DNA from 3 places in the Shewanella sp. 5S214 genome. Region 2 is predicted to be linked to each of the others. Evidence: predicted binding sites of a transcription regulator. Region 2 holds the regulator's gene; each other region holds the start of a gene.
What was found. Region 2 encodes LexA, which represses DNA repair genes until DNA is damaged. Its sites were predicted from a motif close to TACTGTATNNNNATACAGTA; they were not measured.

Region 1: ACED29_RS19830 (LexA family transcriptional regulator) is a predicted target of LexA. The motif match lies at 1,732-1,751, and genes of this name have one in related genera.
Region 3: ACED29_RS18230 (DNA topoisomerase III) is a predicted target of LexA. The motif match lies at 1,977-1,996, and genes of this name have one in related genera.

The regions. Positions count from the first base shown of each region.
Region 1 covers NZ_JBGOOV010000042.1:15,261-19,902, forward strand. The annotation lists gene ACED29_RS19820 (ABC transporter ATP-binding protein) at 1-360, opposite strand, end outside; gene ACED29_RS19825 (ABC transporter permease) at 363-1,475, opposite strand; gene ACED29_RS19830 (LexA family transcriptional regulator) at 1,779-2,192, shown strand; gene ACED29_RS19835 (Y-family DNA polymerase) at 2,199-3,455, shown strand; gene ACED29_RS19840 (NifB/NifX family molybdenum-iron cluster-binding protein) at 3,740-4,264, shown strand; gene ACED29_RS19845 (sigma-54-dependent Fis family transcriptional regulator) at 4,291-4,642, opposite strand, start outside.
Region 2 covers NZ_JBGOOV010000020.1:90,993-95,634, forward strand. The annotation lists gene coxB (cytochrome c oxidase subunit II) at 1-1,245, opposite strand, end outside; gene ACED29_RS14120 (cell division inhibitor SulA) at 1,642-2,148, opposite strand; gene lexA (transcriptional repressor LexA) at 2,145-2,759, opposite strand; gene plsB (glycerol-3-phosphate 1-O-acyltransferase PlsB) at 3,024-4,642, shown strand, end outside.
Region 3 covers NZ_JBGOOV010000033.1:16,363-21,004, forward strand. The annotation lists gene purF (amidophosphoribosyltransferase) at 1-591, shown strand, start outside; gene ACED29_RS18225 (tRNA (adenine(22)-N(1))-methyltransferase TrmK) at 1,109-1,873, opposite strand; gene ACED29_RS18230 (DNA topoisomerase III) at 2,051-4,018, shown strand; gene ACED29_RS18235 (ATP-binding cassette domain-containing protein) at 4,520-4,642, shown strand, end outside.

The sequences.
Region 1 (4,642 bases), on a different contig from region 2:
TGCTATTTGCCGCTCCGAAAGGTCGGTATACAGTTGTAACGGTAAAGCCACATTTTCGGCAAGCGACATACTGGAAAACAACGCGCCAGTTTGAAACGTGATCCCCCAGTCTTTGAGCATGGCCACTTGCGCTGGTTCATCAGCGTCATAAAAGTTCTTACCTTGATAAAGTACTTCTCCCTTAAGTGGGGTTAACAATCCTACCATTGATTTAAGTAAGGTTGTTTTGCCGCAACCGCTTCCGCCAATGACAAAAAAGATATCATTTTTGTTAATCTCGAAGTTCAGTTGTTTTTGTACCTCGGTCGTACCATAACCGACACTAAGATTGCGTACACTGATGAAGGCATCATCCACCATAATTAGATCCCTAACTTATCGTATAAGATATTGAGCGCGGCATCGGAAACCACCAGAAACACAATGGCTTTAACTACAGCACTGGTCGTGGCTAAACCAACGGCATTAGAATCTCGCCCGCATTTAAGCCCGGCCTGACAACCTGCAATCGCAATCAAAAAACCAAAAATAAGGCTTTTTATCAACCCGGTGGATATGTCTACCCAATCAATGGCAACCTGAGTTTGTAAAATATATTGGGTGTAACTCACGCCCATGCCATTGGCAACTACTGCACCGCCGATCATGCCTATCACGTCAGAGTAAATGCACATTAACGGCATAATGAAAATCAATGCCAACAAGCGAGGTAACACCAGAAACTCCATGGTGGAAATACCCATGACTCGCAGCGCATCAATCTCTTCATTGACCTGCATGGTGCCTAATTGAGCGGCATACGCGGCTCCCGTTCTGCCAGCCATAATGACGCCTGTCATCAAGGCGCCCATTTCGCGTACCATTCCAATCGCCACTAGGTTAGCGACATACACCTGAGCACCTAACTGACGCAGCTGCACTGAACCTAAATAGGCTAAAATCATTCCCACTAGCAGACTAATCAAAGTGACAATCGCCAGTCCTTTAGGCCCTGCTTGTTCAATAAAAAATACGATATCACTGCGCCGAGTACTGGCTTTACCTCTTAACCAACGCCCTAATGCCAACGTGCTTTCCCCGACAAACACTAAGCCATCGTGCACCTGTAAGCCTTGTACAATCATGCCTTTACGAAGCGTGACCCACATGCCACCAATGACACCATCATTCGCCGTTTGATACACAGGCACATCGGTAGCTAGCTGCAGTAATTGTTGTAATCCTTGTGGGGTATCTTGAATATTGAGGGCTATTTTTTGTTGTTCACACCAGCGGGATAATTGTAATAAGGCAATGGCAAGGCTTGAATCCCACTGAGATAATTCAGTCGTCACTAATCTGACAGTATGGCAAGTTGCGGGAAGGGCGGCACAAATATCGGCACCTAGTGGTGCTTGGCCTAATTGCCAATCACCTGCAAGACTCAGGTCGCAGTTGTCATCGTGCATGTCGATATCAAATGTGGCGAGTGTCATACTAGACCCCAAAAAAAGTAGCAATCAAGTGTATATTTGCATCAAGTTCATTGTTGTACTGATCACAAGTGTAGACCAATCGCTCAGATTGTATTTTGACCTTGAACAAATAAACTCATTAACTATTAAACTGATAACGCTATCTAGCTGGCTAATAACAACCTTCAATGGCTAAATATGCCGCTTGCATATCGCGATTTAACATAAATAAACTTGCACAGACAAAATTTAGCGCTACTATGTACCCTATAAATGGTACTGTGTTTTTATACAGTATTCGGCATAACTGTACGAGGTTAGCGTATGCGCTTTATTCCCATTGTCGCCAGTGCTGGCATTACCGGTTTTGAAAGCCCTGCTGCTGAGTATCTTCAATTAGGCCTCAGTCTTGATGAGATGTTAGTGCAACATCCAAGTTCGACTTTTATCGGCTTAGCCCAAGGTGAGTCAATGCAAGGTGTTGGGATATTCGATGGCGACTTACTGATTGTCGATCGTCATGAAACGGCTAAAAGTGGCGACGTGATTGTGGCTAATTTTAATGGTGAATTTGTGTGTAAAATTCTCGATCTGCAACGGCGAATGCTAGTGTCATCTCATGAGCAACATTTACCAGTAACCATTTGCGATTATGATGACTTTAGTATTGAAGGTGTGGTGATCCGCTCAATTCGTTGTCATCGCCAAAGCCCCATGTTTGTTAGCCACCAAGGGTAAGCAACAATGTTTGCCTTAGTTGATGCCAATGCTTTTTATTGCAGTGCTGAACAGGTATTTCGCCCTGATTGGCGTGGTAAACCCATCATTGTACTGAGCAATAACGACGGTTGTATTGTGGCTGCTAATCGACAAGCAAAAGAAGCGGGCATACAAAAATTTCTACCCTATTTTCAAGTTAAAGCGCTATGTGCCGAGCGTAATGTGATTGTGTGTTCATCTAACTATGAGCTCTATGCCGATTTATCAGCAAAAATGATGGCGATAATAGGCCGCTTTGCGCCCGATCAGCATGTGTACTCCATCGATGAATGTTTCCTGTCGTTTAAACACAGTTACCCCGCGATTAAATGTCTGCATACCCATGGTCAGTTAATCCGTCGTACGGTTTGGAAAGAAGCGCGTTTACCCGTCTGTGTCGGTATGGGCGACACCTTGACCTTAGCCAAGATAGCCAATCATGCCGCTAAAAAAATTCCAGGATACCAAGGTGTTTGCGTAATTGAGACATTGCAGCAACGCACTGACATTTTGCGTCAGCTTGCGGTCGGTGATGTATGGGGCATTGGTAGGCGCATAAGTAAAAAACTTGAAGTAATGAATATTCGCAGCGCATATGATCTTGCCTGTATGCCACCGAGCCTTGCGAGAAAACAATTTAGTATTGAAATAGAGCGAACCGTTCGTGAACTGAATGGTCAAGTCTGTAAACAATGGGATGAGGCAAGGGCAGATAAAAAACAAATTTTCTCGACTCGTAGTGTTGGTGAGCGCATCACTGACTATGAATTGCTATTACAGGCATTGAGCAAACATATCGCTATCGCGGCGCTTAAAGCGCGTCAGCAAGGCTCGTATTGCAAAACCATGTTGCTGTTTGCCAGTAATTCCCCCCATGACGAACGGCCCGTGAGTGATAAGGTCATTGTCCATTTCCCTTGCCCGACACATTGCTCTGTTGAACTCACCAAAGCGCTTAGACAAGCTGCACCAAGGTTGTTTCGCGTCGGTGTGCGGTATTACAAAATTGGCGTAGGCCTCGTTGATTTAGCCAGCGAGAAATATTTTCAATTTGATTTATTCAATCCTGCTAAGGTCGATTATGCCCTCATGCATACCCTTGATAGCATCAACCAACGTTATGGCCGCGATACTGTGTTTCTTGCTGCACAAGGAATACAACAAAAGTGGGCAATGCGTCGTGATTTGCTTACTCCTCAATATTCAACTCAATGGAAATGCTTACCCAAGATTAAATGTTAATATTTTTATGAGTTCCATCATTAAGATTGTCATTGAGCAAATAAAATAGAAATCACTGATTCGATTATTGATATTGATATTGATATTGAGCTAAGCGTGGCACCGGTCACAAAATATCAACGCTAATTAGCATATGCCATTAATCGGCGTATATATAGCATATGCCAATTACTATTAATCGATAATGGCAAGCATTAATGTCATCAACCATAACCATTTATGCCGTTTAAACCAAAAGGTATATCGTTGATAAAATTGAATATTATACAGTGAGGACAGCCCCAATGATTACAGCCATACCCATGAAAGCGGAAAATATTTCCAACCATTTTAGCAAAGCCGATGAGGTACTGTTTATTAATGACCAAGCTCAAGTAGTCGGGCGTTTTACCAACCCAGCTTTACTCGATGGATGTGAGGGCAAGCAGCAATTAGTCAGTTTGATACTGGCACAAGGCGCGAATCGGGTGATCATACGTAATATTGGCCAGCAGTTATTGTCTAAGCTACTAAACCAGAATTTGAGTGTATTTCATGCAAAAAACGGCCGTACAGAGTTACAGCATTTTGCGGCTGCTGTTTTATCCGACTGTGAACAATATACCCAGGTAAGTCAGGGGCGTCCGTCAGTGAAACATATTGCTAAGCAAGCTAATGGCGGTTGTTGCGATCATGATCATGCTGATGGAGAAGCGGGCTGTCACAGTGGACCTGAGGCGAAACGTTGCTGTGAAACTAAAGCAGGCGCAGAAAGCGCCATGATGAAACCTTGTTGTAATAAAAAGCACTCACTCATGCACCAACATTAGTGAATGCGCAGGTCGAAGTGATGTGCTTACAGCGCTGTTAGTTTTAAATCATAGCGCTGTAATTTACGATATAAGGTACGAACACTGATATTAAGCTTAATGGCTAATTCTGCTGGAGACCCTTGAAATTGCTCACAGACCTGAAAAAGATACCTATACTCAACGTCATCTAATGACATGATCGTGGTTGCCGTTTTTAGGGAATTGTTTTCTTCGGTCGACAGGTGATTAGGTTGAACAATTTCAGGTAAATCACTGCTGTGGATCATATCTTCGTTGGCTATTAATGCTGATTGCTCAATAATGTTTTTCAATTCACGAATATTACCTGGATAGGCATAACGACTGAGTAAGGTTAACGCATTAGCTGAAAACTTT
Region 2 (4,642 bases):
TGTTACAGCCTTTGCGACGGTTTCAAGAGCCTGAGTCGCTTTTTCTGTCGCAGTATTGGTGCTCTCAGTTGCTGTTGCGGCCATTGTGCTTTCAGTCTTATTTGCTTCAGTACTTGCTTCATTGCCGCCAGAGAAATTACTCACATCAGCAGCTTGAACAACATCACCGGTATTATTGCCCCAAGCATTACGCTCAAAGGTAATCACTGCGGCAATCTCTTGGGCGGTAAGTTGCTTGGCAAAGGCTTGCATTGCGGTTCCTGGTTTACCGTTTAAGACGATGTTGAGGTGACCTGCAACAGGGCCTTTTATGATAGGACTGCCAATTAGTGATGGGAATACACCTGGAAGGCCCGCACCATTAGGTTGGTGACAAGCGGCGCAACGAGCAAGATAGATCTGTTCGCCTTGGGTGGTTAACTCTTCAAGAGATAAGGTTTGTGACAGTGATGCAGCCGCCGCAGCAGCGGCATTACTGGCCAGTTGCTTTTGCTCTACTAACCAATTATCAAAATCTGTCTCTGATAATGCTTGCACCACAATTGGCATAAATCCATGGTCTTTACCGCACAATTCGGCACATTGGCCACGATAAATTCCGGGCTTATCAATGCGGGTCCATGCTTCATTAATAAAGCCTGGATTGGCATCTTTTTTAACCGCAAAAGCCGGAACCCACCATGAGTGGATCACATCATCTGATGTCATTAAAAAACGCACTTTTTGGTTAATGGGCAGTACGAGTGGTTTATCGACTTCAAGAAGATAATGCTCTCCTTTAGCCTCTATGCCATCGATTTGATCTCTGGGGGTCGATAATGTGCTGTAAAATTCGATGTCTTTATCAAAATAGCTGTAATGCCATTTCCACTGCGACCCAGTAATTTTGATGGTGAGATCCGCATTGCTGGGATCTTCCATGGCAATTAAGGTTTTAGTGGCTGGAATGGCCATGGCGATTAAGATGATGAAAGGAATGACGGTCCAAGCTATTTCCACTTTAGTACTTTCGTGAAAATTTGCCGCAACAGCGCCTTTTGATTTGCGATGGTAAATCATTGAATAAATCATGATCCCAAACACCACTAACCCAATGGCACAACAGATATAAAGTATCGTCATGTGGAGGCCATAAACCTTACCACTGATATCTGTCACGCCTTGAGTCATGTTGAGGGACATTTCTGATGCCCCAAGCGGAAGTGCTATAAACACCACCAGTAAACAATACCACCATTGCTTCACAAGACTGCTCCTCTGTTCATTGCAAATAGCAATTACAAAGAAAAGTCACACAGTAATTCTCTGCTCTATGCAAACTTTTCGGTTCCCGAAAAAAGTTTGATGACCTCAAAGTACCTTGGTGGCAGTAAACGGGTTGTTTACGGTTTTATTATTAGCGGTGCACCACGCTTGTACCTACTACTGAACTTATCAAGATTGAGTTGGCTCATTTGTCTGAAAGTAATCTTAATCACTGTCATTCACGTCCAATTAAAGATGAATAATATTTCATCCTTGGGAACAACATTAGCTGTAGATTAAACATTGATCAAGATCACTTTGTTGGCTAATTAACTGAAAAAAGATGAAAAAAAAGCCCTGAATTCAATACAGGGCTTGGTAAGTAAGGGTTAATGCTCAGTGAAATGAGCAAAAATTACTTGTTCCATTTATTAATGTAGGGCTAACAATTTGATGTTTGTGAGGTAAGTGAGCATTCACATCCTCAATTACCACACCTAAAGCCCGTGCACTTTTAGCTACAATTTCTAATCGACGACTATCACGGGCGTCAAGTGAGCTTGTCCAAGTGACGACAGCACTTGATGTTCCACTGGTAAGCGCTTTTTCCATCGCCCATAAGGTTTCGACTTCGTCTTTAGTGTGCACCAGTAAAATACGGTCCATTCTCACGCCAGCATTTGCCAGCATATGTTTATAGCCAATGTGTGGTGGGCTAATTAACACAATCCATCGACCTTGTTGGCTCAATGTGGCGAGTTGACTACACAACTGGCTCAACTCAGCTTCACCTTGGGTGACTGTTTGTAATGTGCGAATGGTTTGGTTGCCATGCAATTCTGTTTCAGCTAAATCTACCCATAAGCCTGGGTGACGTGGCGCGATGCCCATTAGTTTGTTCATAACCAATCTCCATTACGGATAACGCCAACGGCAAGCCCTTCAATGGTTAGGCTTTGGCAACTTAAATCAACTTTAATCGGGGTGTAATCGTCATTTTCTGCATGCAGATAAATCACATTACCTTTTTGTTCAAATCGTTTTACGGTGACGTCATCATCAACACGCGCCACCACAACTTGGCCATTACGTGCTTGTTGCATTTTATGAACCGCGAGTAAATCGCCTTCTAAAATACCGATGTTCTTCATGCTGTCACCACGAACGCGCAACAGAAAGTCTGCGGCAGGTTTAAACATGCTCGGGTCGACTTGATAATACTGTTCAACGTGTTCTTGAGCCAAAATGGGCTCACCAGCTGCAACTTGTCCAATCAGAGGCAAACCGGTTTCAATCTGTTCTTCATGAGGTAAGCGAATACCTCGAGAGGTTCCAGGCATGATCTCGATAAAGCCTTTTTTGGCTAATGCTTTTAAATGCTCTTCGGCAGCATTAGCACTTTTAAAGCCAAGACGTTTCGCAATTTCAGCACGAGTGGGTGGCATACCTGTTTCGGCGATATTGTTTTTAATTAAGTCTAATATTTCTGCTTGGCGCGGCGTTAACGGTCTCATGATGATTCCTGTCTTTTTATACAGTGACTGTCATTATATACAGTGTTTGTGTTCGTGCAAGTATTAACCAACTATTTTTTGTGTTTTATTGGTTTTATGTAACTTAAATTAATGTTTTTATTGGTTATTATATATGTTTTATCTTGCACTATGTCTTAAAGTGAGAGCTTACACGTAAAGATAAGTCGGCCAGATAGTGTAAGCAGGGTGGTTTCTGGTATCCTATACGACAATATTACAATGGCTTATGTTGCGAAAATAACCATGTCAAAACCAGATTCAATATTTTTACAAGCATTAAAATGGGTTCAAAAATGGATGGTACAGACCATTGTGGTGCCCCATGATCCGTTTGATGACCTCAATATAGATCCGACCAAGCCCTTGGTTTATTTAATGAAAACGGAATCTATTAGTGATATTGCCGCCTTGAGCGAAATCACTGAAGGATTTGGTATGCCAAGTCCTTATGAGCCGTTACAGCTTGATGGTTTAAGAGTGCCTCGAGTGGTGTGTTTAGAGGGGCGTAAACCTCTATTTGGTAAACGTGAAAGTGGTGAGAAGTTCCTTAATTATTTTACCCGTTTATTATCGCTTCATAGTGAGAATGCTGACCTCGATATTCAATTAGTGCCAGTTTGTCTTTATTGGGGACGAACTCCTGGTAAGGAAGAAGACAGCATGACAGCGGCTGTTTTTGAAAGAGAAAACCCAACTTGGTTACGTAAGTGGCTGATGATTTTATTTTTAGGGCGACATAATTTTGTGCAGTTTTCTAATGCGTTATCGCTGCGCCATATGGCTGATGAGCACGGTACAGATAAAAGAATTGCGCATAAATTAACCCGTGTCGCGCGAGTACATTTCCGTCGCCAACGTAAAGTTATGACAGGGCCACAATTACCTAATCGTCAAATGCTATTTGCCTCTTTATTAAAGTCAGATTCAATTAAAAAGGCAATTGAAGAAGAAGCGGTCAACAAAAAAGTATCCCCTGAAAAAGCCCGTGAAACTGCGATTGAATACCTCGATGAAATTGCCGCGGACTATTCAGATAGTTTAGTGCGCATTGCCGAGCGTTTTCTCACTTGGTTATGGAATAAATTATATAGCGGTATCAATATCAAAGGTGCTGAACAGGTAAGACAGCTTCACCATGATGGCCATGAAATTGTCTACGTACCTTGTCATCGCAGCCATATGGATTACTTGTTGCTGTCATACATTTTGTATTATCAGGGTATGGTTCCGCCGCATATTGCGGCCGGTATTAACCTGAACTTTTGGCCAGCAGGGCCAATGTTCCGCCGTGGTGGAGCATTCTTCATCCGCCGCAGCTTTAATGGTAATAAACTGTATACCGCAGTATTTCGTGAGTATTTAGATCAGTTATTTGCTAAAGGTTATTCGGTTGAGTATTTCACCGAAGGTGGGCGTTCGCGTACAGGGCGTTTACTTGCGCCTAAAACCGGCATGTTGGCAATGACCATAAACAGTGTACTACGCGGCATAGAGCGCCCAGTGACGTTAGTACCAGTATATTTAGGTTATGATCATGTGATGGAAGTGGCCACTTACCACAAAGAATTAAGCGGCAAGAAAAAGAAAAAAGAATCTGTTTGGCAGTTATTTGGTGCGCTGCGTAAACTCGGCAACTTTGGCCAAGGTTATGTTAATTTTGGTGAGCCGATTAACTTACAGCACTTCTTAAATCAACAAGCGCCAGAATGGCGTAGCGAACTGGCGAAAGAGCCTGATCAAAAACCATCGTGGTTTACTCCATCGGTTAATTTACTCGCTAACCGCGTGATGACCAATATTAACGGTGCTGCCGCCGCGAGCTCGGTAACATTAACCAGTTTAGTGTTATTAGCCTCAGAGCA
Region 3 (4,642 bases), on a different contig from region 2:
GAAATTGCCCGTTGCATGGATCTACCGTATCGCCAAGGTTTTGTTAAAAACCGCTATATTGGTCGTACGTTTATCATGCCTGGTCAGCAAGAACGTAAAAAATCAGTTCGTCGTAAATTGAATGCGATTAACACTGAATTTAAAGGCAAAAACGTACTATTAGTTGATGACTCAATAGTACGTGGTACCACGTCTGAGCAGATCATTGAAATGGCGCGTGAAGCTGGAGCAAAGAAAGTGTACTTTGCATCAGCAGCTCCTGAAATTCGTTTCCCGAATGTCTATGGTATCGATATGCCGACCTCAAATGAGCTTATTGCTCATGGTCGTGATGCTGACGAAATTGCTAAAATCATTGGTGCCGATGGCATTATTTTCCAAGACTTAAGCGACTTAATTGAAGCCGTAAGAATGGAAAATCCAGAGATTAAGCGTTTTGAAACATCAGTGTTTGATGGTCATTACATTACTAATGACGTTGACCAAGCTTACTTGGATCATTTAACACAATTACGTAATGATGATGCCAAAGCTAACCGCTCAAAAGACATTGGAACTAACTTAGAAATGCACAATGAGTGTCATCCATAAGCTAGCCAGGTTTTCATAGCCATAAAAAACCAGCATGAAAATGCTGGTTTTTTTATGTCCGCTTTAAACACGCGATAACAAGCGATAACAAGCGATAACAAGATAGATATCTAGATACTAGGTCGCTTCGCGGCTAGAGGCTATAAAAGCGATAAAGATCGATGACAAGTGATAACCTGAGAATATAAACGCATCGGATTTAAGGGCTCGCTTTCAAATATGACCATCCAGCAATATTGTCTACACCTTCTATCAGACATTATTAGTACGCCTTCAATCAGATAGCGATTGCTATCACCGCAACCAGATATGATTATTACAGCATCAATCAGATATCGATTGCTTTCATCATCAAACGAATATGTCTGCTACACCTTCAATCAGATATCGATTACTTTCATCGTCAAACGAATATGTCTGCTACTCCTTCAATCAGATAGCGATTACTTTTATCGTCAACCAGATATGATTCCTTTTACCGTCATCCCGGTAATGCTTTTGAGCCGGGATCCAGCGTCTAAAATAGCGCCGTACTCTCTGAGTTGGAGGTCCTTTCTAGGTGCTCGACTTGTGCTTTAATTGCTAAATAATCTTGCAACGCCTGTGATGCTTTTTGCGGATTCGACAGGGTTATGTTTTGATAGTGAGTCAGCACTTTGTGTAAATATCGTATAGCAACATTGCGCTCGTGGTCATTGTTACATTGCCAAAGTTTATCGCCCACAGCGCTAATGTTAGTGGTAGAACTATCACTATCACTATCACTTTCTATTCGCGACGATGGACTGTCACGCCTCACATAGATAATTTCATAAAAGCGGCGATTTTCTTCAATCAGTTTTTCATCAATTAAACGGCAATCAAGTTCAATGAGTTTTTGGCGAAGTTCGTACTGGTGATGGACCGGACACAAGATAAAATCAATTTGACGGTTAGGGTGCAATTGGCAAAGTGTATTCACTAACTCGATCATCAAATCTCCGCCAATACCAGCAATGATCACTAATGGTGTTTGCTCATCTTGCTCCAGAGGTATCGCTGACACATCTAAACAATGTACCTGCCATTGATTGGCAGTTTGCCGTGGGTAAAAAAGTTCAAGCTTAGCGGTTAACTGCTGCATTAATGCCGGCACAATATCGACAAAATGGATCGTGGTTGCAGCATGCCTATCGAGTAATGCCGCACCAAGAAATCCATGGTCGCAACAACAATCCCAAATATGGCTATAACCCATGGGGATCATACTGTTGATTTGTGCTAAACGCTGGCCGAGTTTCATCTGTTCATCGTGTTTGGGATTTAAGCTGCGTATTGTAGTATTTTGACGATATAAGTGGTGAATTATTTCGTATTTGCAGCTTGGCGTATTTAGCGCTAATCTATACTGTAAATTTATACAGTTAAGCGGTGCCATCGAGTTTTATCTAATTGAACTTTTGCGCCCTAATAATGGATTATGATTCTATATATTGCTGAAAAACCCAGTCTCGGTCGTGCGATTGCCGATGTTCTGCCAAAACCACATAAAAAAGGTGATGGCTTTATCACTGCCGCCAATGGTGATTGCGTGTCATGGTGTATTGGCCATTTATTGGAGCAAGCCGAACCTGATGCTTACGATGATGCGTTTAAATCATGGAAGCTCGAACATTTGCCCATAGTGCCACAAACGTGGAAGCTCATGCCTAAAACCAAAACTCGCAGTCAACTTACTGTGCTGCGTAAACTGGTTAAGCAAGCCTCAGCAATCATTAATGCTGGCGATCCAGACCGTGAAGGGCAGTTGCTGGTGGATGAAGTGATTGCTTATTTAGGCGTCAAGGGTGACAAGCTCAATCAAGTTCAGCGACTATTAATTAGTGATTTAAATCCACAAGCAGTCAAACGTGCGTTAGGGCAGTTACGCAGTAATCGTGAGTTTATTCCTTTATCGACTTCTGCATTAGCCCGCAGCCGCGCTGATTGGCTATATGGCATGAACATGACTCGTGCTTATACCATTCAAGGGCGCAAAGTGGGTTACCAAGGCGTGTTGTCTGTTGGCCGAGTGCAAACGCCTTTGCTTGGCTTAGTGGTGCGCCGCGATGATGAGATTGCCTATTTCAAGCCAAAGTCTTTTTATGAAGTGCTGGCCCATCTGGTTACCGATCAGCAACAAACCTTTACCGCCAAATGGCAACCGAGTGAAGCATGCCAACCATACATGGATGAAGATGGCAGAGTGTTAGCCAAAGGCTTAGCTGAAAATGTCGTTGCTCGTATTAATGGTAAACCAGCGCAAGTGACTAAAATTGAAGCCAAAGATAAGCGCCAAAATCCACCATTACCCTATAGCTTATCAGCATTGCAAATAGACGCGGCTAAACGTTTTGGCCTCTCGGCAAAAGAGGTACTTGATACTTGCCAAAGTTTGTATGAGCGCCATAAATTAATTACCTATCCGCGTTCAGACAGTCGCTATTTACCTAAAGAGCAACATGCTTTGGCACCAAAAGTATTGGACGCGGTACTCAAAGGTGCTGCTGCATTAGTTGATGGTTGTGAAGCACCAAATGCCAAGCTTAAGTCTAAAGCTTGGGATGACAGTAAAGTCGATGCTCACCATGCCATTATACCCACAGAGAAAGTTGCTAATTTGTCATCGTTATCTAGTAACGAAGCCAAGTTATATCAACACGTTGCGAGGCAATATTTAGCCCAGTTTTACCCAGCTTATATGTATGCTGAAACCACTGTGGAAGTGACTATTGCTGGAGGTTTGTTTACCACTAAAGCGCGTCAAGACAAAAGCTTAGGCTGGAAACAACTGTATAAGCGGGCGACCACAGTAAATCAAGCGAGTTCTAATTCTAGTTCAACTAGCAGCGATGACGATAACGACGACACGGTACAATCATTACCGCCGCTGGTTAAAGGGCAAATACTCCAATGTGAGCGTGGTGAATTACTAGAGAAAATGACTCAAGCGCCGAAGCATTTTACCGACGCGACATTATTAGGCGCGATGACTGGCATTAGCCGTTATGTGACAAACAGCGATATTAAGAAAATTCTTAAAGAAACTGATGGCTTAGGCACTGAAGCGACTCGTGCTGGGATTATTGAATTACTGTTTAAGCGCGGTTATTTAGTTCGCCAAGGTAAATCAATACTGGCCACACCTGTGGGTGTTGGTTTGATCCGCAGTTTACCTGAATCAGCAACCACACCAGACATGACCGCATTATGGGAAAATAGCCTCGATGCCATCAGTCAAAAAAGGCTTAAGTATGATGCGTTTATGCAGCCATTACTCAGCCAATTAGATAACCTAATTACCCAAGCATCGAGTCAATTACCTTCTGCATTACAAGGTGTTGCCAGCAGTGCACCAAAGCGCAGTTTTAAAAAGCCATATAAAAAGAAAACTAAAGCGAAAAGTTAACAGGGTGGCAAGCGATGAAAATGGTTAAGAGGGATGATGACAGGCAAACTTACCCAGGCTAGGTTGGTGACGACATGGTTTAAAACAGTCAAGTGTCAAAGAAAGATTATTGCCAGTTACCTATTCACATCTTCTCAGATGTAGAGGGGCAAGCTTGAGTAGGCAAAATACAAGTTTGAAGAGCAATAAAGGTGATGCTAACCAGGCTGATTTTATGTTTTATGAAATCTGGCCGAGCCGTGAATTATGGTAAGTCCCTTTGGATACTCAGCATTTAGCTGATTATGTAGCAATGGCAGAGGGTGCGATAATTGAATCTACGCTAATGAAATGGCCGTTTTCGTGAATAATCGTCAGTGTGATCAACTGAAGTGATTTTAATCGCAAAGTAGAACCAAAATGTTCTACTTTTTTTGTCGATTTTTTTAAGACTCCTGTGAGACACTCAGAAGATAAACTCTGGTGAAGAATCAGTATTAATAGACAGGGATAAGCGCCACAATGGAAATTCGGTTTACTCAGCTGCAATGCCGTTCGTCTAGTGTCACCATGAACATTGAAGATTGGCTCATTGAATCACAACAATCTTGGGGCGTGTTTAGTACCGAAGGTGATTTAGGCGCC